DNA from 3 places in the Methylophilus sp. E2MeOHC9 genome. Region 3 is predicted to be linked to each of the others. Evidence: predicted binding sites of a transcription regulator. Region 3 holds the regulator's gene; each other region holds the start of a gene.
What was found. Region 3 encodes FliA, which starts transcription of late flagellar genes. Its sites were predicted from a motif close to CTAAAGTTNNCNNAAANNNTGCCGATANNA; they were not measured.
Positions count from the first base shown of each region.

Region 1 (7,553 bases), 310 kb from region 3:
CCTATGGCGATAAAGCATTGATCAAAGGCTTCAGCACCCGTATTTTACGTGGCGATAAAATTGGTTTACTCGGCCCGAACGGTATCGGTAAATCGACGCTATTGAAACTTATTCTGGGCGACATTGAAGCAGATAGTGGCGACATCCAGCGCGGCACAAAAGTGAATGTGGCCTATTTTGACCAGATGCGGGAGCAGCTGGATGAAGAAGCCACATTGGCTGACACCATCAGCCCGGGTTCAGACTTTGTGGAAATCGGTAATGAGCGTAAACATGTCATCAGCTACCTGGAAGACTTCCTGTTTCCACCACAACGCTCACGTTCACCAGTAAAATCCCTTTCCGGTGGCGAACGCAACCGTTTACTATTGGCACGCCTGTTTGCCCGCCCTGCCAACGTACTTGTGCTGGATGAGCCGACCAATGACCTGGATATTGATACCCTGGAGTTGCTGGAGAATCTGTTACAGGATTACACAGGCACCCTGTTCCTCGTCAGCCATGACCGTGCTTTCCTGGAAAACACCGTTACACAAGTGATTGCTTTTGAAGGACAAGGCAAGTTAACCGAATTCGGTGGTGGATACGATGACTGGTTAAGATTCAGCCAGGATAGGAGTAGCAAAACAGCTCCTACGCCTAAAGCACCGGCCGCGCCCACATCACCGCCCCCTACGGCAACCACGCGGAAAACCTTGAGTTTCAAGGAGCAACGTGAACTGGAGACCTTGCCGGGAGAGATTGAAGTACTAGAACAGGAACAAGCCGCGATTCAAGCACAATTTGCGCAAGGCGATATTTATAAACAGGCGCCAGACCAGGCAAAAGTGTTGCAGGATAGACTCAGTGAGATTGAAGCATTGATATTGCAGAAACTGGAACGCTGGGAAGCGCTGGAAAAACAGCAGTAACCCAGCACGATACGCGCGAAATCCGCACGGAATCAATTGCTTAGCGGATCTAAACCACGCAATCTGTATTAAAAAAGCCGAATCGATTTGATTCGGCTTTTTTGATTAAACGGGAAACACTTACACAGAGAAGCTGGCGCGTGCGCTGTTGCCACCACGTGACTGGCCATTTTTGCCATACAGTTGTGTGCTATTCGTCGTATTGCCTTGCAACACATCCAGTTTTTCCTGGTTGCGCTGGAAGTGCTTATTGATCAGTACACCATTCAGGCGATTAAGCTCTTTTGCTTGCGCCAACTGTTTCTGGAAATTGATCCAGGCATCATCCATCACTGGGCTGGAACGTAATTCCAGCCATTTGGACATCCCGTTTTCATTTGCCTCAAAGCCTGCCGCCGCCAGCGCTGCATAGCGTTGGTTGGCAGCTTCGCCCAAGGATTGCAACAGTTCCACCCGTTTGTCTACCATCTGTTCAATGGTATCAAGGTCAGCAGAAACCAATGCCGTTTGCTCGTTATGCAAATCCTGAATCAACTCGGCCACAAGGGTGGCATCGGCTTCAAAACTAATGGCCGGAACTGAAGTGCGATTTGCATTACTCATAACGTCATCCTTTATTCGGTTGTATCAAATCTTTAACGGTTTGCAGTAAACCATCCGCCACTTTGGCAGTGTCTACCGAGAAATCACCACGCGCAATCGCTGCTTTAATCTCTTCCACTTTATTGGTGTCAAAGACTTCACCGTTAGCCAGACCGGCTTCCAGTGATTGCAACTGCACCGAAGCCGCTGACAAGGTCACATTATCTGACGATGCGTTGGACGAAGTAGCAGATGCTTTTTCGCTGCTTTTGCTGTTGCTGCTTTTATCTAATACCGGTTTATCAACGGTACCAAGTTTCTTAATGGAGTCTGAAATATTCATGCCGTGCCTCTGTCTCTGTCTATCTGGTTGTAAGGGTCTTTAAACCCTCAATTGTTAACAGTACTAACGACATAGTTTAAGCGAACTTTAGGGCTTAATATACTTTTTATCTCAAGTTTATGATCAATAAGCATTTTTCGACTCTAAAAACCCTGAATACTGTTGCTGGCTAAAAACGCACATCCACTTTACCGGAAGCTTGCGCCACGCCTTTAATCACCTGGCCACTGCTGACTTTCACATCGACCACCTGTCCGACATTCGCAGTTTGCATGGCGGTACCATCTGCCGAGATGACGAATCCCTCACCACGGCTGTTTAACTGCACCATCTGGCCCTGCATAATTACTGGCATCGCTTTGAGCAGCTCAGGTCTTAATACAGTGCCCAATGGCATATTCAACGAAGCTTTTTTACCTTCCAGCATAGCTAGGTCAGTGATGATGCCTGCGGGCAGTTTGGTTAAATCACCGGTCTGCATCACGATATCTGATGTCTGCACAGGTGAGCCCTGGCTGACAGGTAACGCGGTCACTGCAAATTCGCCCCAAACCTGCACATCAGCTTGTACGTATAAGGTCCATGGCTTGGTGGCTGATTGCAAACAGCGCACACCAATATGGGTTTTGCCCCATAAGCGCGCGCCTTGTACGGTAAACCCTTCCATCAAATCACACTCAGCAATGCGGATACGGTTATCTAACGGCTGGATTTCAATATTCACTTTGCCTGGATAGCCCTGCGTCTGACTCTGTACATACTGCATCACCGCCTGGTAGACACGCGATTGCATATCACTTGCAGCAGGCGCTACTACACGCTGGTTAGCCGCAACTGCATTGTTAGGCACACGATCAGCCGCCTGCACATGACAGGCAAAAAGCCAGATCAGGCATGGGATCACTGCAGCAAAAATGGTAGGCAGACGAGGTTTCATGGAGTCTTATTCTACGCATGGCAGGCAGAAGTCATTCATGAAATAAAGGCTATTTACCCCTCTTAATTCAAGAATCGTTATTGTCATCGCCGCGTACACTAAGCACAGCTAGTAAAAGTCATGTGTGCGTGAAAGCAGGCCCGCTTAACTGGGTTAACGACGGCAGATGGCAAAACTTTAAGAGTTTTTTCGGGAACACCCGGGAAAGGAAAGACGATGATCAACAAACTGGATGCCGCGCTGAGTTTTCACCAGACGGCGCTGCGCGTGCGCAATCAGCGTCAGGAATTGCTTGCTTCTAATATTGCCAATGCCGATACACCGCAATACAAGGCACGCGACATCGATTTTAAAGCGACCATGCAGTCGGCATTGCAGCAAAGCGCAGGCGGAAAGTCTGCGCAGCAACCTGCAGGCCTGTTACAGCAAACCAACAGCGGGCATATGAATGCCGCTGGCGGCAACGGCAACCTGGGTTCTAGCGATGTGCTGTTCCGCTCTGTACTGCAAGGGTCAGTCGATGGGAACACGGTAGATATGGACGTCGAGCGTAATGCCTATGTAGATAATGGCATCCGTTATGAGGCCAGCCTCACCATGATGTCTGGCCAGATCAAGAAAATGCTGTCAGCGATCACCGGCCAGTAAGTTAAAGGAGCAAGCATATGTCTTTATTCAATGTATTCAAGATTTCCGGCTCGGCCATGAGTGCGCAATCGCTGCGACTCAATACCGTAGCCAGCAACCTGGCCAACGCGGATAGCGTAGTCAGCTCGGACGGCAAACCTTACCAGGCCAAACAAGTGGTGTTTAAAGCGGTGCAGGACGCAGCCAGCAACACCAGCACGGTACAGGTAGACCGTGTGATTGAAGATACCAAGCCTGGCAAGATGGTCTACGACCCCAAGAATCCGATGGCTAACAGCGATGGTTACCTGACCATGCCTAACGTGAATGTCACGGAAGAAATGGTGAACATGATTTCCGCATCCCGCGCTTACCAGAACAACGTGGAAACCATGAATGCTGCCAAGTCCATGCTGCTCAAAACACTCAATATCGGTCAATAACCTTATATAAGGATTTTTCAACATGACAACCGTCAATACAAACAATCAGGTATCGCAGGACATTCTTGATGCGGTCAACAAAAAAAGTAATTCTAAAGGCAGCAATGTCGATGAAGCACAAGACCGCTTCATGACACTACTGGTCACGCAGATGAAAAACCAGGACCCGCTGAACCCTATGGATAACGCGCAGGTGACCAGCCAGATGGCGCAACTGAACACGGTGACCGGTATTAACAAATTGAATGAAACCATGGGCAGCCTGATCAGCAGCGTACAGCTGGGCCAGTCTTACCAGGCGACCAGCATGATAGGCCATAGCGTATTGGTGTCAGGCAATAGCCTGAGCCATACCGACAAAGGCGGCTATTTTGGTGTGAATGTGCCTAATGGTGCAGACACGGTCTCGGTGAACATCAAAGATGGCGCAGGCCAGGTCGTGCGCACACTGAGCTTCGGCAAACAGGATGTAGGCGTGAATGCCCTGAGCTGGGATGGCAAGGCCACCGATGGCACTGTTGCACCAAGTGGCGACTACACCTATGAGATCACCGCCAAGATCGGCGATGCCACCACCACCGCCACCGCACTCAGCCTGGCGCAGGTACAAAGTGTGTCTAACAGCAGCAGCGGTATCAAACTGAATCTGAGTAACAACTCGGCAGTCGCAGTTTCTGACGTCGTCGAAATCTTCTAATCGATATTTTAATTTTTATTTGCAGCATACAGTCTTTCTCCAGGAGATCACATCATGAGTTTTCAACAAGGTCTAAGTGGTTTGAACGCAGCTTCCAAACAATTGGAAGTCATTGGTAACAACGTATCCAACGCCAACACCGTCGGTTTTAAACAGTCACGCGCCGAGTTTTCCGATATGTTCGCCGCTTCGCTGATCGGCAGTGGTGCGGCACAAATCGGTATTGGTACCAAGCTGGCCAATGTGGCGCAGCAATTTACGCAAGGCAACATCACTGCGACCAACAATACATTGGATATTGCGATCAACGGCGGCGGTTTCTTCCGTTTGAGCAACAACGGTGCGGTGTCTTATACCCGTAACGGCCAGTTCCAGCTCGATAAAAACGGCTTTATCCAGACCAGTGATGGCAACCGCCTGATGGGTAACCCTGCAGATAGCATGAATGGTTCATCCCCGGTCGAACTGCAAATCGATACCAGCGACTTGAAACCAGTGACGACCACCGAAATCACCGGCCAATTCAACCTGAACTCCGAAAGCCCGATCATCGATCAAACAGTGCGCCCTTTTGATCCGCAAGACCCGCAAAGCTATACCAACGCGACAGCCATTAAAGTCTATGATGACCTTGGCAATGCACATAACATCCAAAGTTATTTCGTGAAAACTGCAGCCAATAGCTGGCGTTTATACACCACTGCTGATGGCACCAATATCACCCCTAACCCTGTTCCGGTCATGAACTTCTCCGGTACCGGTGTGTATGACACTGCGACCTCCACTGTGGGCAACATCACTTTCACACCAACCACAGGTTCAGGCCCGGTCACTGTAGCCATGGATTATTCCAACAGCTCGCAATACGGTGCGACTTTCAGCGTGAACAAGCAAAGTCAGGATGGCTACACTTCTGGCCGTATCGCCAGCTTTAGCGTGGGCGATGACGGTGTGATCCTCGGCCGTTATACCAACAATGAAACCAAGCAACTGGGTCGTGTTGTGCTGGCTAACTTTGCCAACCCCAATGGATTGAAATCTTTGGGTGGTAACCAATGGCAAGCGACTAACGAATCCGGCGCTGAATTGATAGGCTCACCGGGCAGCAGCACCATGGGTGTCTTGCAATCGTCTGCCCTGGAAGACTCTAACGTCGACCTGACTGGCGAGCTGGTGAACATGATCACCGCCCAACGTATTTACCAGGCCAATGCGCAAACGATCAAGACCCAGGATCAGGTCTTACAGACCCTGGTCAACCTGAGATAACGCTTTAACTTGAGCTAGCTAGCGCACTAACTTGAGCTAGCTGGCTTAACCCTGAATCTTAATATTGAATGACTGAGGAGCTGGTATGGATCGCCTGATTTACACTGCAATGACAGGGGCCAAACATATTCTGGAACAACAGGCCACGACTGCCCATAACCTGGCAAACGCGACCACCACCGGCTTTAAGGCACAGGTAGACAGTTTCAGAGCGGTGCCGGTACTCGGCGACGGCCTGCCTACACGCGCTTTTGTCGTGGATGCCACGGTAGGCACCGACTACAAATCGGGTGCTATCCAGCAGACCGGACGTGATCTGGATGTCGCCATCACCGGCGAAGGCTGGATCGCGGTGCAGCGTGCCGATGGTTCCGAAGGTTACACCCGCAACGGTGCATTGAAGATCAATGAGAACGGCCAGCTGCAAACCTCTACCGGACTCAATGTCATGGGCGACGGTGGCCCCATCAGCATTCCGCCTGACTCGGCCATTGCGATAGGCAAAGACGGCACCATTTCAACCGTCAGCAATTTAACCACGCCTAGCCCAAGCACCATCATCGCCAGGATCAAACTGACCAACCCGCCGCCAGCCAGCATGAAGCGTGCTGACGATGGTGTATTTGTCACGGCAAATGGCCAGGCAGCGCCGGCTGACGCCAATGTCACCGTCGCCGGTGGCGCATTGGAGAGCAGCAATGTCAACGTGGTGGAAACCATGGTCAATATGATCAGCCTGGCACGTGGTTTTGAAATGCAAATGAAGATGCTGGAAAACGCTCAAAACAACGCCGGAAAAGCCGATCAACTCTTCAGTTTGAATGGCTAAGGTCTGTATTACTATTTAAGTATGAAAAAGGGGAATACCCGAAGGAGTAAAGCATGATACGTTCATTATGGATTTCAAAAACCGGTCTGGATGCGCAACAAACGCAGATGGATGTGATTTCACATAACCTGGCCAACGTCAGTACCAGCGGCTTCAAAAAATCACGCGCTGTCTTTGAAGACCTGCTCTACCAGAACATCCGCCAGCCTGGCGCGCAATCCTCACAGCAAACCCAGTTACCTAGCGGTTTGCAACTGGGTACCGGCGTTAAACCAGTGGCGACAGAACGTATTTTTACCCAGGGTAACCTGCAACAAACAGATAACAGTAAGGATGTCGCGATCCAGGGCAATGGCTTCTTCCAGATCCTGATGCCGGATGGCAGTACTGCGTATACGCGCGACGGCTCTTTCCAGATGGATAGCCAGGGTCAGCTGGTGACTTCCAGCGGTTTCCCTGTGCAACCTTCGATCACTATTCCTGCCAACGCGCAAACACTGTCGATAGGCCGTGACGGCGTGGTATCGATCACAACCGCGGATTCAACGGCATCGACACAGATCGGCCAAATCCAGCTGGCGACTTTCATTAACCCGACCGGTCTGCAATCAAAAGGTGAAAACCTGTATGTAGAGACTACGGCTTCTGGCAACCCGAATACCAATACGCCAGGCTCCAACGGCGCAGGCTTATTGCAACAGAACTATCTGGAAACATCCAACGTAAACGTTGTCGAAGAACTGGTGAGCATGATTCAAACCCAGCGTGCCTATGAGATCAACAGCAAGGCCATTACAACCTCGGACCAGATGCTGCAAAAACTGTCACAGATGTAATCTTTGTTTGAAGGCTATCATTATTATGAATAGATTGGTTACCAGCTTATTGTTTTGTTTAGCGCTCTCACAGTTGCTG
Region 1 is NZ_CP196024.1:2,616,542-2,624,094, forward strand. Features, by position in the region: gene ACSSVF_RS12595 (ATP-binding cassette domain-containing protein) at 1-911, shown strand, start outside; gene ACSSVF_RS12600 (flagella synthesis protein FlgN) at 1,032-1,514, opposite strand; gene flgM (flagellar biosynthesis anti-sigma factor FlgM) at 1,519-1,836, opposite strand; gene flgA (flagellar basal body P-ring formation chaperone FlgA) at 2,006-2,773, opposite strand; gene flgB (flagellar basal body rod protein FlgB) at 2,990-3,421, shown strand; gene flgC (flagellar basal body rod protein FlgC) at 3,439-3,843, shown strand; gene ACSSVF_RS12625 (flagellar hook assembly protein FlgD) at 3,866-4,540, shown strand; gene flgE (flagellar hook protein FlgE) at 4,595-5,809, shown strand; gene flgF (flagellar basal-body rod protein FlgF) at 5,895-6,638, shown strand; gene flgG (flagellar basal-body rod protein FlgG) at 6,692-7,474, shown strand; gene ACSSVF_RS12645 (flagellar basal body L-ring protein FlgH) at 7,500-7,553, shown strand, end outside.
Region 1: flgM (flagellar biosynthesis anti-sigma factor FlgM) is a predicted target of FliA. The motif match lies at 1,898-1,927, and genes of this name have one in related genera.

Region 2 (7,553 bases), 330 kb from region 3:
TTGACGAAAGTGACCGATCTGACATGGCCCAGGCGTTGTGCCGCTTCGGCAAAACTCACCAGACGTTGTGCGTAGTAGCCGCTGTCTATGACCAGTACCTTGCCGAATAGGAAATTCAATGAGGCGATTTCCAGTGCCAGGCTGGCAGAACCTTGCAGACGCGCAATCTGGGCGTGTCCGGTCATGTTTTTTAATGCATCTAGCACCGCAGCTTCCACTTGCTGGTAATCGGTGTCGCCACGGCCAAAACATGGGCGCAAGCCGAGCAGATTTTCTTCCAGTAAACTGGCAGGACCTGCGGTAAATAAGGCTTTGGCGCTATTTTGCTGCGTGATATGCGCCAGTAAGGTTGGCGACTGATCAGGCATAAGCGACCTCTTCCAGAAACTGCATAAAGTCCTGTTTGTTTTGTGCAGGCGTGCGGGTAGGGCGTCCCAGGTCAGCGCGCGCACCACGGCGACAAAGCACTTCAATAAAGCAGCTTTGACCCAGACTTAAAGCGTAATGCAACGATTCATCGAGTTGGCCACCGGAACTGACGCGGATCACCCACTGGTAACCAGCCGCCTTGGCGATGCTGGATAGATTCAATTGCGCAGCCACGGTAGGTTGACCACCCACAGAATCATGCGCGCCATTATTAAAGACGATATGGACCAGGTTGCGTTGTTGTGCGCTCAAGGTCAGGCTGCCCATATGCATGAGCATGGCGCCATCACCGTCCAGGCAAACTACTTGCCGTTCAGGTTGTGCCAGCGCGATGCCACAAGCAATTTGCGAAGCATGGCCCATACCACCTACCGTTAAAAAGTCGCGGGAATGCCCGCTTTTTTGTGCATGCCGTAATTCAAACAGCTCACGAGAAGCCATGCCAGTGGTCGCAACTACGGCAACATCCTCTGCCAGCAGGCGTACGACATTGGTCAGCATATCTTCACGGCTAGGCAGGGTGGCTTCATTGGCATGGCCGGATTTAATGACTGCTTTTGCTTTATAAGGCGCAAAACTTTGTTTGCGCACTATCAGGGCCACCGGGCCTGACCGGCGTTTTGCCAATGCCAGCAACCTGCGCGTTTGCGTTAAGGCGCAACTGATATCTGTCTGGAAAATTTCAAACGGGATACCCATCATTTCCAGTTGTTCCAGCGTAATCTGGCCTTGTTTAATGTGTTGCGGCTCGTCATGGATCTGGGTGCCATCCGGCTGCATTTCACCGCGCCAGCCTATCACCATCAGCATGGGGATACCATAAATCTGTGGGTCTGCCAGCGAAGCGATCGGATTCACCACATTGCCCAGGCCGGAGTTTTGCATATACACCAGCCCCGGGCTGCCTGTGGCCAGGTAATGTCCCATCGCCAGGCCAGTGGCGCCGCCTTCATTGGCAGCAATCACATGTTTGTGCTCGGGCAGGCGATCAGAAAAGCAGGCACACAATTCCTTTAGCAAGGAATCGGGCACACCCGTAAAAAACTGCACACCTGCGTGTTGCAGCGCTTCCAGAAATGCACCAGCTTCAATCATGTGGGATGCTCCTTTATTATTTGGTACCGGGGATCAGCGACAGTACATCGTTGATCGACATCAGTTCGGATTCAACTTCTGCGGTCCTGCCATTCTTGAGGATTTCGATGGCAGTGCGTTGCATGGCCGGGTAAGCCGCGCGCATCATATGGTTGGCGTAAATCACCAGGTTGAATCCACGGGCGGCCAGCTCTTCCTCAGTGACTGTGCAATAGCTGGTAGGCACGCACACCAGTGGTGTGGTCGGGAATTCAGATTTAAAGATTTTGGCAAATTCGAATACTTCATCGGGTGATTTCTGGCGGCTGTGGATCATAATGCCGTCTACGCCTGCACCGACATACGCTTGTGCACGCTTGACCGCGTCTTCCATGCCTTTTTCCAGGATCAGGCTTTCTATCCTGGCAATCACCATAAAGTCATCGCTGACGCGGGCAGCACGGCCTGCGGCGATTTTGTCGCAGAAAGGCTGTATGTCATCCTGCAACTGCGCCACCTCATTACCAAACAGCGAATTCTTTTTCAAGCCTATCTTGTCTTCAATAATGGTGGCTGAAATGCCCAGGCGTTCCATGCTGCGCACATTGAGTTCAAAGTGTTCCAGTTTGCCGCCGGTATCTGCATCCATGACTAATGGTTTAGTCGTCACATCGAAAATATCATTGATGTTGGATAAACGGCTGTTGATTTCTACCGCTTCAATATCCGGTTTGCCGCGCGCAGTCGAGTCAGTCAGCGAGCTGGACCAGAAGCCATCAAACTGGCAGTTCTTACCGTTGCGCTGGGCGATGGCATGTTCAGCTATCAGGGCCGAGATCGGGTTGTGTGCTTCAATAAATCTGGAAATAGGTTTGGCGGCCAGCAATCTTTTTAAAGTGCGGCGGCGGATATCCGGTGTAGTGCCCAGTGTTTGTATCTGGCCCAGCATTTCATTGGAGGAAATGCCGCGCGTATAAGGGATTTCGATCAGGTGGCCACCATATTCGGCAAGTGCGGCACGGGCGCGCTCACGATAAGGCAATAACGGGCCGTCCAGCCAGTCATCGCCATGTACCATGATGTCGGGTTTGTGCTTCAGCAGGTTGGGCGCATAGTCCCATTCTTCCTGCGGTACGACGTTGACCACGCCACGAATATTTTCAACGATGGATTTACGCTGATCGTAAGTCAGGTATGGCAAGCGTTTGTGATCAGCCACTGCCGCATCGGACAATAATCCTATCGTCACATCGCCGTACTTTCTCGCCTGTTCGATGATATTGATATGCCCGTGATGCAGAATATCTACCGTCATACCTACATAAACTGATGCCATGCAACACTCCTATATATATGCATTGTTCAAACCAGCCGAAAACATCTGTTGAACATCTATAGGAATTATGAAATGCAGGGCATGGAATTGATTGTGTGAAAAACGCCTTAAAGCTCCTTTAAATCCTTATCTATATATTTACCTATATATAAGGTTGCTTTTCATGTACATCTCGCATCCGCTAGTTAAATAAATTAAGAGGTGATTCACGGCTAACTCCGCCAATGGATTTGTGCTGGCTTTATTTAGAATGGAGCAAGTTGAATTTATGGTTATGAATTCTAAAACTATATAAATTTCAAGAAGGGCTAAAGAACTCCTGAGAGTCGTCGTTAACAGAAACAAGTGCTCGACCGATGTCAAGATGTAAAACAAGAAATTTTAAATGCAACATTAAAGAAATTTCGGAAGCGGTCGATAACATAAACAACAACGATGAATTTGCAAATTGAAAACTGGTAGTAAGCGAATCAACGTTGAGGAAATAGTAATACGACGATTTGACACTTAACTGGATATACGACTCTCAAGGAGAAATAACATGGCTGCAGTAATTAACACAAACATTGCATCTTTAAACGCACAACGTAACCTGAGCACTTCTCAGTCAAGCATGAATCAATCGATTCAACGTTTGTCTTCAGGTCTGCGTATCAACAGTTCTAAAGATGACGCCGCTGGCTTGGCAATTGCAACACGTATGGACGCTCAAGTGCGTGGTATGGATGTTGCGATTCGTAACTCTAACGATGCGATCTCTTTCCTGCAAACTGCTGAAGGTGGTTTGTCTAAAGGTACAGACGCTCTGCAACGTATGCGTGAATTGGCTGTACAGGCAGCTAACGGTTCTTACAGTACTGGTGACCGTGCAAACCTGGATGCTGAATATTCACAACTGAAAGAAGAATTGACACGTTTGAGCACCGCCACCAAGTTTAACGGCGAAGCTGCATTAGGTAAGGGTTATCAGTTCCAGGTTGGTGCAGATGCTTCTGACACAATCAGTGTGAGCTCTGTAGCCGCTGTAAGTATGGCTGGTTCACTGTCTTCTGCTTCTGCTGCTTCTGCTGCACTGACAGCGATTGACGCTGCACTGGATAGTGTAAACACCAACCGTGCGACATTGGGTGCTTACCAAAACCGTTTTGAATCTGTAATCAGCAACTTGCAAATTTCTTCTGAAAACATGTCTGCTGCTAAGTCTCGTATCATGGATGCTGACTTTGCTTCAGAAACAGCGAAGATGACACGTGCACAGATTCTGCAACAAGCAGGTACAGCGATGTTGGCTCAAGCTAACCAGCTGCCTAACCAAGTGATGTCACTGTTAAGAGGTTAATTCCCCAACCAGTTGAATCATATCCACAGAGATCCGTCTCTGTGGATTTAGGTTAAGCAGAAGGAGCAATATCATGAGTCAATCTATAGATGGAATAGGCGGACGTCCGGTGAACGGACTAGCTTCTGTGAATAGTCTTAAGTTGGTGAAGTATGGTAATGGTGAGCAAAAAGCTGCTGAGGTATTAGACAAGGCAACTTTGACAGGGGCAGTCAACAAGCTGAATGAGTATGTTGCACCTGCATTGCAAACCATAGAGTTTTCGATTGATGACGAGTCTGATCGCATCATCGTGAAGGTGGTGGATACTGAAACACAAAAAGTATTGCGCCAGATCCCGAACGAAGAAGTACTTGCGATTAGTAAAACCCTGGATAAATTGCGTGGTCTGGTGATCAGGCAGGCAGTTTAGGGCAACTGTTTTAAAGTGTCTGGAGATTAAAAGATGGCTTCAATTACATCAACAACCGGTGCATCCGGACTGGCAATTGACTCGATAGTCACCGGGTTGATGACGCTTGAGCAACAGCCCATCACACAGATCAAGACACAAGTCAGCTCATACAATACCAAACTCACCGCTTACGGCACGTTGAAAAGCGGTTTAAGTACTTTTCAGGCTGCAGTTGATAAATTGGCAACGGCTGCCAAATTCACTTCGCAAGCTGCCAAGTTGTCTGATAGTAGCAGCCTTGCGGCCACTGCTGACGGCACAGCGGCAAACGGCAGTTACAGCATTGCAGTCACCCAGCTGGCCACTTCACAAAAACTTGCCACATCGGCTTATGCCAGTGCCACCGATATTATCGGCACCGGTACCCTGAACATTTCTTTTGGCAGCTACACTGCGAGCCCTGCAAGCTTCACGGCCAATGCAGACAAGCAGGCACTTAGTATCACCATAGACAGCACCAACAATACGCTGTCAGGCATCCGTGATGCGATCAATGCTAAAAATGCGTCGGTGACGGCCTCGATTGTGAATGACGGTAGCGGTAACCGCCTGGTGATCACTTCAAAAGACACCGGCGCGGTGAACAGCCTGAAAATCGATGTGACTGATACCGATGGTAATAGCACAGATGGCACCGGCTTGTCGGCACTCGCTTATGATCCATTAAGCACTGTGGGTGCAGGCAAAAACATGACGCAGTTGGTGGGCGCACAAAATGCGCTGCTGACGGTAGATGGCCTGAGTATCAGCAAGCCAAGCAATACACTGAATGATGTGATTCAGGGTGTGACTTTAAACCTGAAATCGATCACCAGTGTGAATACCACGCTTGAGATTGCCACAGATACTGACACCATACAGGCATCGGTACAGAATTTCGTCGATGCCTACAACAAGCTGAATTCCAGCTTGCGTGACCTGACCAAGTTTGTGGAAGGGGGATCTTCCTCTAACGGACCATTGCTAGGGGATTCAACCACACGCGACATCATGGTCAAGCTGAAATCCATGCTGGCACGCCCTTCAACCACGGCAACCACATTCCGCACGTTAAGTGATATAGGGGTGAAGTCTGGTGAAAATGGCGTACTAACCCTGGATGCGGCCAAGTTGAATACTGCGTTAAACACCAATTTAACGGATGTAGCCAAGTTGTTTGCACCTTCTGCAACGACATCAGACCCGCAAGTCACGTATGTCAGCAGCTCAGGCAAAACGCAGACCGGTACTTATGCCATCAACGTCAGCCAATTGGGTAGCAGTTCGCAAGATGCTGCCGGCAGTATCAACGGTGTGACAGCGTATGGCAGCGGTGCCAGCCTGATCGGTGCGGCTGACAATGCGGCACAAGGCCTCAAAGTATCGATTAATGGCTCGGCGACCGGTAGCCGCGGCACAGTCACCTTTAGTAAAGGTCTGGCTGGAGAACTCAGCAGCATGATAGGCGGATGGCTGGATGCAACAGGCTCAATCACCACCAAAACAGAAGGTATTCAGACCTCTATCAAGTCGCTGAATAAGAGGTCAACCGATTTGAGCGCAAAGCTGCCAGCCATTGAAGCACGCTACAGGGCGCAGTATGCAAAACTGGATGCATTGCTTTCCAGCATGCAAAGCACCAGCTCTTACCTCAGTCAACAAATTGCTGCATTGAATAAAAGCTAACAGCATCAAGAATTAGGAATCAGGAGAATTTTATGTTTGGAATGAAACAATCAGGCATTAATGCTTATGCCAATGTTGGCTTGGAAACCGGTGTCGTGGATGCCAGCCCTTTGAAATTGACTGTGATGCTGTATGAAGGTGCGATTACCGCTTGTATTCATGCACAACAAGCTATGGGGCAGGGCAATATCATTAAAAAAGGCGAGTGCCTGACCAAAGCAGTTTCGATTATTGATAATGGCTTGCGCTCCAGCCTGGATAAACGTGCCGGCGGACAGATCGCCAGCAACCTGGATGAGCTGTATCAATATATGACACGTACCCTGATGCAGGCCAGCTTGCGTCTGGATGTGAAAAAAGTAAATGAGATCCAGCAGCTATTGATGGAATTGAAAAGTGCCTGGGAAACTTTGGAGAAATCCGGGGTGAACAGAACTACGCAGGCCAGCGCACCTTTCAACGCAGTTGTTTCTCAAAAGGCGCAGTCCATTCCTGCAGTAAACACTAATCGCTTGGCTGTTGCCGGAGTATAAGATTATGTCAAAAGCACTGATTGATACCTATGAGTCTTCTGCCAAAATCATGGAGCAGATGCTGATCGCCGCCCGGCAAAGTGCCTGGGAAAAAGTCACCGAACTCGAGCAATCTTATATGCTCAAAATTGAGGTGATTAAAACCCTGGAGCAAAACCTGCGGCTGCAATCTGAAACCTTGAGTGCAGAAGACCATACGCGCAAGCAAAAACTGGTGCAGAAGATCCTGGCCGACGATGGCGAGATCCGCAACCTGCTATACCCGGTCATGCACAGAATTACCGATATGATTTTTGATGCGCAGTTACATGCGCGCATCCCGCCGGACGCCATATAAATGCTCCCTATCCCGCAAGTTCTCGCTAATCGTTTCGTAGCACAGGAAACAGAGAGCTTGCGTGCTGTCTCATCGATCATGCCGGTCGAAGGGGCACAATCCGAAGCGCCTTTATGGAGCCGCTTGCGCCCGGGAATGCAGTTCACCGGCATGATTTTGCAAAAAGAATCCAATGCTGCCAATGGCTCAGAGTTAGCCAATTTCAAAGTCCAGGTACAGTTACCCAACCAGCAACCCGCCGTGGTCCAGATGCAATTGCCGGCCCACCTTGCCCAGCAACAAGCCTTGCAAATGCAATACCTCGGCCAGGCAGCCACGGGTAAAGACGCTCAAAACGTATATCCGCAGGTGCGTTGGGGAATACAAACACAGGGCAAAGGCGCTGA
Region 2 is NZ_CP196024.1:2,643,938-2,651,490, reverse strand. Features, by position in the region: gene ACSSVF_RS12790 (pyridoxal-phosphate-dependent aminotransferase family protein) at 1-368, opposite strand, end outside; gene aepY (phosphonopyruvate decarboxylase) at 361-1,524, opposite strand; gene aepX (phosphoenolpyruvate mutase) at 1,541-2,839, opposite strand; gene ACSSVF_RS12775 (flagellin N-terminal helical domain-containing protein) at 3,381-4,178, shown strand; gene ACSSVF_RS12770 (flagellar protein FlaG) at 4,249-4,590, shown strand; gene fliD (flagellar filament capping protein FliD) at 4,624-6,297, shown strand; gene fliS (flagellar export chaperone FliS) at 6,330-6,830, shown strand; gene ACSSVF_RS12755 (flagellar protein FliT) at 6,835-7,167, shown strand; gene fliK (flagellar hook-length control protein FliK) at 7,225-7,553, shown strand, end outside.
Region 2: ACSSVF_RS12775 (flagellin N-terminal helical domain-containing protein) is a predicted target of FliA. The motif match lies at 3,148-3,177, and genes of this name have one in related genera.

Region 3 (7,553 bases):
GGACTGACACCGGTATTACTGGTCGCCGCCCCACTGCGCCAGGCTTTATCAAGGTTTTTAAGAAGGACTGTCCCGCATCTCAGAGTGCTGTCGCACGACGAGTTGCCAGACAACAAATCAATACGAGTGACCAGCTTAATCGGAGCGCAATAATATGAATATCAGAAGATTTTTTGGCAAGAATGCACGTGAAGCATTGGCTCAAGTGAAACAGGCCTTAGGTGAAGACGCGATTATCGTTGCGAACCGCAGCGTCAATGGCGGCACTGAGATCATGGCCATGCTTGAAACTGATATTGAAAACACCGGTAACAAGCAGTCCTCTGATTCTCCGAATGAGGCTGCGCGCAGCCTGCTGGATTATGTCAATGGCCAAGGCGTCACGCCTGCCAGAGCCCAGCCGCGTATGCCCGAACCAGCGCCTGTTGCCAAACCGATGATGGCTCAGCCTGTGGTAGAAGAAACTGCGAGCACTGATCACATGATGATGGATATGTTTAAACAGCATAGCGAGCAGCAGGAGCAAGCCTACCAGGTTGCCACGCAAACGCTGGAAGAAAAAATGCTCACCATGATGCAGGAAATGCGTCATATGCGCAGTAACTTTGAAACGCAGATGAGTGCCATGACCTGGCAGCATCATTTGCAACACAGTCCGGCTAAATCAAAAGTATTGAGCACCCTGCTCTCTGCCAGCTTTAGCGCCGCGCTGTCACGCCAGATCGCAGAAAAAATGCCTCAGCATATTGATGTGCACAAGGCACCAATGTGGGCGAAAGAAGTCATCAGCCGCAACTTACATACGCTGGATGATGAAGATGCATTGCTGGACAAAGGCGGTGTGTATGCCCTGGTTGGCCCTACGGGTGTAGGCAAAACAACGACCACAGCCAAACTGGCGGCACGTTATGTGATGAAACACGGCACACAGAACCTGGGCCTGATCACCACTGACAGCTACCGTATTGGCGGCTACGAACAATTACGTATCTACGGCAAGATCCTGGGTGTGATGGTGCATGCAGTGAAAGATGAAGAAGACCTGAAAATCGCACTCAATGAGTTAAAAGGCAAACACATGATCCTGATTGACACTGTCGGTGTCAGCCAGCGTGATCAGGCAGTGACTGAACAGCTTTCCATGTTGAGCCGCGCTGAAACGCCTATCCAGAAATTATTGTGCCTGAACGCGACCTCTACCGGTGAAACATTGACCGATGTGATGCGCAGTTATAAAAAGCATGACATGGCAGGTTGCATTGTGACCAAACTCGATGAAGCCGCTGCCATTGGCAACGTGCTGGATGTGTTGATCCGTGAGCGCATGCGCCTGTACTACACCACTGGCGGCCAACGTGTGCCGGAAGATATTGAAGTAGCGAATAAACACGCCCTGGTTGAAAGAGTGTTAACGCCGCATCAAGCCAGCTTGCCTTACCAATACCTGGATGAAGAATTACCACTGGTGATTTCGAGCATGATGCAGGCGCAGGGAGAGCAGCATCATGTTTAATTACCATGACCAGGCCGATGGCCTGCGCCGTATCATGGCCAGGTCATCCGCACGCATCATCAGTGTCATGGCGGCAAATGGCCAGCCTGCTGATCACTGGCTCAGCCAATTGGCCGCCAGCATGGTCAGCCCCGGCAAGCGACTATTGCTGATCCAGGCTAACCAGCGGCCAATGACTAAATACACCTTGCAAGCAGTCGCACAACGCAAAAGCATTCTCAGCCGTGCTGTGGTCAAACATCCGCAAGGTTACGACCTGGCGAGCCTGACTGAAACTAACGTATTAACATCGCCCTTATCCGGCGATTTAAAAACAGAGCTCGACGGTATAGTGAACCAACTTGCGTATGACTACGATACCGTGATGATTGAAGCATTATTAGACCCGAGTGACCAGACATTAGCCCTGCCCGTGATGGCCCAGCATACCTTGGTGATCCAGATGGAACGCCATGATGTCGCCATTAAATCAGCCTATACAACGATCAAGCGTATTTGCCAGCAGCATGGCCAGATGCCTTTAAGCGTTGTGGTCACGGATGCCAATCATGAGCAAGGCCAGCAATACTTTATGCGCTTGAACCAGGTCTGCCAGCAGTTTCTGGGCGTTTCGCTGAGTTTTCTTGGCGCCATTCCCGATAGCAAACTGATGCAACAAGCCCAGGCCAAGCCAGCCTATGGTTTAAAAAACCGTCTTGCAGTGGAATCAACCCCGGCAACGCAATCTGCCATGGCATTTAAAGCGGTTGCCAGAAGCCTGGATCAACAACGTTTAACCACGTCGTCACTGGCTGCTGCCTAGAGTAAAGAGGGAAAACATGTATACCGCTAAAGGCAAAACCAACAATACCGACCAGATGCTGAAGCAGCATAGTGGCCTGGTCAAAAGAATGGCCTACCAGCTGAAGTCCAAATTGCCCTCCTGCGTGGAAGTCGATGACTTGGTACAGGCCGGCATGATAGGCCTGATGGACGCGATCCAGCGTTATGAAGATACGCATGGCGCACAATTTGAAACCTACGCGTCACAGCGGGTACGTGGTGCCATGCTGGACGAGTTACGTGGCGCCGACTGGCTGCCACGCGGTATCCGCAAAAACATGCGCGATATCGAAGTGGCGGTGCAACAGCTTGAACAAAAATTAGGCCGCCCGCCTACCGAATCTGAAATCGCTAAACACATGAACTTCAGTCTTGAAGACTACTATGATGTGTTGAGCGACTGTCAGGGTCACCAGCTCATTTATTACGAAGACTTTCATGACGATGATGGCGGTGGCGAACACTTCCTGGACCGTTTTGTTGATGATGATAGCAATGACCCGGTCAAATCCCTGCTGGAAAGCGATTTCCGTGAGGCATTGATTGACTCGATTGACCATCTGCCGGAACGCGAAAAAATGCTGATGGGCCTGTACTACGAACAGGAACTGAACCTGAAAGAGATAGGCGCCATCATGAATGTCTCGGAATCGCGTGTATGCCAGCTGCATAGCCAGGCCGTGGCCCGCTTACGTGCGTCCATGCGTGACAAATCCTGGACCGGGGTATCGTAATGGATTGGGGCAGCCTGGCAGGGCTGATCATTGCGCTCGCTGGCCTGGTGCTGGGGCAAACCTTAGAGGGTGGCCACCTTAAATCACTGATGCAGCCAGCCGCTTTTATGGTGGTGATGTTTGGCACCACCGGCGCGGTATTGCTGCAAAGCGAACTCAAGACATTTCTCAAAGGCCTGCGCATGTTGCGCTGGGTATTCGTGCATCCTGAAGATGACCGTCATAAACTGGCCCAGCGTATCAACCAGTGGAGCCAGCAAGCACGTAAAGAAAGTGTGTTATCGCTGGAAAGCCAGATCAAGCGCGAGCAAGACCCCTTTGTGCGCAAAGGCTTGCAGTTATTAGTCGATGGCACCCCTGCCGACCGCATCCGCGAAGTATGTGCCATTGATATGTATTACTTTGAAGTACAGGAACGTGATGCAGCCAAGATCTGGTCTGCTGCCGGTGGCTATGCGCCAACTGTGGGCATTATCGGCGCGGTACTCGGCCTGATCCATGTCATGGAAAACTTGTCGGACCCGGCCAAAATCGGTAGCGGCATCGCAGTGGCTTTCGTTGCCACTATCTATGGCGTTGCGCTGGCCAACCTGGTTTTTCTGCCGATTGCCAATAAATTAAAGGGACATATACAGCATGAAATTTCACGTCGTGAAATGCTGCTGAATGCCTGGGTCTCTATCGCCAGGGGCGATAACCCCAAACTGGTCAGTGAACGCCTGGAAGCCTATCTGCGCCTCAGGGAGTCGTAATGTACCGGCGCAAGATCCACGATGATGACGATGACAGCCACGACAGGTGGCTGATTTCCTATGCGGATTTCATCACCCTGTTATTCGCTTTTTTTGTGGTCATGTACGCCACCTCCAGCATCAACCTGAATAAATACCAGGCGCTCTCCAGTTCAGTGGTCACGGCTTTTCAGGGTAAACCCGGCCAAACGCCTACCATGAGTACCGATACGCCTGCTTCGTTACAAAACCAGAGTGCGAAACTTAAACCACTGCCACTCAATTATCTATACCAGGAAAAAAAGCAGCGTGACCTGGATAAGATGCGCGCCATTGGTCAACAGCTGGCTAATATACTTTCACTATGGATAGAACAAAAAAAACTTTCTATCCACCAGGGTGAATTTGGCATCGATATCACTTTGCAAAGTGGCTTATTGTTCAAGGCTGATCAATCCACGCTTTCTGATGAAGGCCCTTATGTGATCAAACTGATTGGCGAGCAATTAAAAGACGAATATCGTACTGTGCAGGTGGAAGGTCATATTGATCGCCACATGTATAGCGATGACGCTAACCCTGAAGCCAGACGCTGGGAAACAACCGCCACTCAGGCTGCGCGTGTAGCAGCCATCCTTGGCATACGTGGCGTGAGTAGCAAACGCTTATCCGCAATCGGCCTGGCCGATACCAAACCTGCTTCCAGCAGTGAAAACAATTTGGCGCAAACCGTGAATAACCGCATCATCATCCGTATTCTGACGGCTGAAAGCAATGCGCAACAGGCAGCTAACAACACCAATACGACACAGCTTGAGATTCTGCCAAAAGCGGTTGAGGCATTGGAGGCACCAGTGAATGCACCACTGGCAGAAACGCCTGCTCCTGCTGTCGTCTCCACCAACCCATAACCCCCTGCTTACTGTGGCACTTGCTCCAGGCAAGCTTCAAACTGCGCAATAGGCATGGGTTTGCCAAACAAATATCCTTGATAACGGCGGCAGCCATTATTCAATAACAACTCCATCTGTTCCTGCGTTTCTACCCCTTCGGCAATCACGCTGAGATACATGCTTTGTGCCATGGCGATAATCGTCCGTACGATGGTGCGGTCATGGCTGTCTGTGACGATATCATTGACGAATGAACGGTCGATCTTGAGCTGGTATAAAGGTAATTTTTTGAGATATTGCAACGAAGAATAGCCGGTGCCAAAGTCATCCAGTGAAAACTGGATGCCGATATGGCTAAGCTCGGTCATGATACTCACGGCGTCATCCACGTTTTCTAGCAACAGGCTTTCTGTGAGTTCCAGGCGCAACGCATTCGGATTGATCTGGTGTTTCTGGATGCAGGCTTTGACCATCGAAATAAAATTGGCCTGCCTGAACTGCCTGGCACTGATGTTCACCGATAAGCTTAGGTCACTGGTTTTGCGGGCATGCTGCCACTTTGCAATCTGGGCGCAGGCCTGATCAAGCACCCACATACCGATATCAATAATGAGCCCGCTGGATTCTGCTACTGGGATAAACTGCAATGGTGAAATAAAGCCCCGCGCAGGATGCTGCCAGCGCAATAATGCCTCAGCGCCGAACGGCCTGCCTGTATGGTCAACCTGTACCTGGTAATGCAACGCCAGTTGCTGCTGTTCGATCGCCAGCCGCAAGTCGGCTTCTAGCATCACCTGGGTGGCGATTTCTGTTTGCATGCCGGGTTCATACACACACACGGTATTGCGCCCTGCCTGCTTGGCTCTGTGCATGGCGATATCTACCGCTTTCACAAAGTCGGTGTCACGTGCATCTACACTGTTAAAGCTGGATAAACCCATGCTGGAGGTGATTTGCAGCTTCTGGCTATCCACTTTAAACGCACGTTCAAATATCTTTTGCAGTTTTCGCTGCAGCACCCACACTTGTTGCATGGCTTTATCGGCTTCACTGGCAAGGCCAGACAGCAGGATCAGGAACTCATCGCCTCCCATACACGCCAAAAAATGGGGTTTAGCCACTTTTTGCAGCCGCTCGGCGACCTGCTGTAGCAAGCGATTGCCCAAGGCATGACCGTGCGCCTCATTGATCCATTTGAAGTGATCTATATCGAGATAGATCAAACCCCAGTGCTGGCCTGTCGCCGGCTGTAATTGCACCCGTTGCAACACTTCATAGGCTTTTCTGCGGTTAGGTAAGCCGGTCACCGGCTCAAGGTAAGCCAGGGCTTCCATGGTGTCCTGTGACAGGTGTCGATCGACCACAATGCTGATTAACTTGGCAGCCTGTTCAATCATGGATTGCTCAATGGCAGTCGGCGTTTGCGGCTGGCGGTAATAAATGGCAAGTGCACCGAGAATGTCACCATCGGCAGTCAGCAACGGTTCGGCCCAGCCTGCATGAATGCCGGAGGCTAGCGCGGTCTCGCGGTGATTCACCCAGTAAGGATGCGTCATCACATCGTCGACAATCACGCGTTGTTTCATGGCGATTGAAGTCGCCAGTGACCCATGATCTGTTTCCAGCTGTAGCTGCCGCAAAGTTTCGAGCATGGTCTGCGGCAAGGTAGGTGCAATCACTGTTTGCACTAGTTTGCCCAGGTTCTGCGTCAGCACAATGGCGCAATACATATCCGTATGCAGGGTTTCGATATCACGCGCAATGGTTTCCAGCGCCCGCGTTGCATCCGGCTCTTTAAGAACCAGTTCCAGCATAGAGAACTGAAAGCGCTCGTAAGCGATCGCGCGCAGTTTTTCTTGTTGCGATGCCTGCACTGCCTGGTGTTCATGGGTAATCTCGCGTACCAGCAATAAAGACCGCTGCTTACCTGCATGATCGGAAAAATCATGCGTGACACATTCCAGCCAGCGATTCTGCTTGTCTTGTAATGCGAGCTGTATGGTGCGCTGGCTAATACCAGGCAAAGGCTGCGCGAGCATGCCTTGCAAAGGCGCATGCGTGATGGGAGGTAAACACTGCCATACCGAGGTGATGGCCTGGACTGTGAGCTCAGGCGCAAATTCAGGCACAGGAATATCGGCCCGATTAAAAAACAATAGGGCTACACATTTCCCCTGCTGATCGGTTTCTGCTGCTAACCCAAAATCAGAGGGGTCCGCCGTGGATTGCCATCTTTCAAACGTGCTGGCGAGCGCCTGATTCGCCAGAACGAATGCGCTGGGCTCGAGTATTACTTTTGACATCACATACCTTCACAACCGCAGTGTAAAATCCAACAGCCGGCAACCAAGCAACCCGCTACTTGTCGGTCGTTAAAATCACACACCCCAAAGAATTATTAGTGAGAGTCCCCCATAAAGCATGGCTCTCTTTATATTTACGATAATGTGGCTAAAAGCGCTAGTGATGTCAAGCACGAATAGAGAAGAAAATGACTGTGATGGCAGTCACACAAGCGTTTAAATCCTTTGAATCAGCATGTGCGGCCTAGCGTTACCGTCGCTGATTCAACGCCAGCTGCCAGCGCGCCGCCATTAACCCGGCAAACAGCACGCTATAGATGACAGGCTCAGTCACATCTTTTTTGACCAGCCACCAGAAATGCAACAAAGCCAGCACCGCGATCACATAGACCAGCTTGTGCAGGCTTTTCCAGCGCTGTTTGAGAGCGCGGATCGCTCGCTGATTAGAGGTGGCAGCCAGCGGTAAAGTCAACAGGAAAGCAGACGCGCCTACCAGCACATAGGGGTGCTTGACTATATCTTTGCCTATATCTGACCAGTCAAAGCTATAGTCCAGC
Region 3 is NZ_CP196024.1:2,311,203-2,318,755, reverse strand. Features, by position in the region: gene flhA (flagellar biosynthesis protein FlhA) at 1-153, shown strand, start outside; gene flhF (flagellar biosynthesis GTPase FlhF) at 155-1,513, shown strand; gene ACSSVF_RS11200 (MinD/ParA family ATP-binding protein) at 1,506-2,315, shown strand; gene ACSSVF_RS11195 (RNA polymerase sigma factor FliA) at 2,332-3,069, shown strand; gene ACSSVF_RS11190 (flagellar motor protein) at 3,069-3,821, shown strand; gene ACSSVF_RS11185 (flagellar motor protein MotB) at 3,821-4,711, shown strand; gene ACSSVF_RS11180 (putative bifunctional diguanylate cyclase/phosphodiesterase) at 4,720-6,996, opposite strand; gene msrQ (protein-methionine-sulfoxide reductase heme-binding subunit MsrQ) at 7,247-7,553, opposite strand, start outside.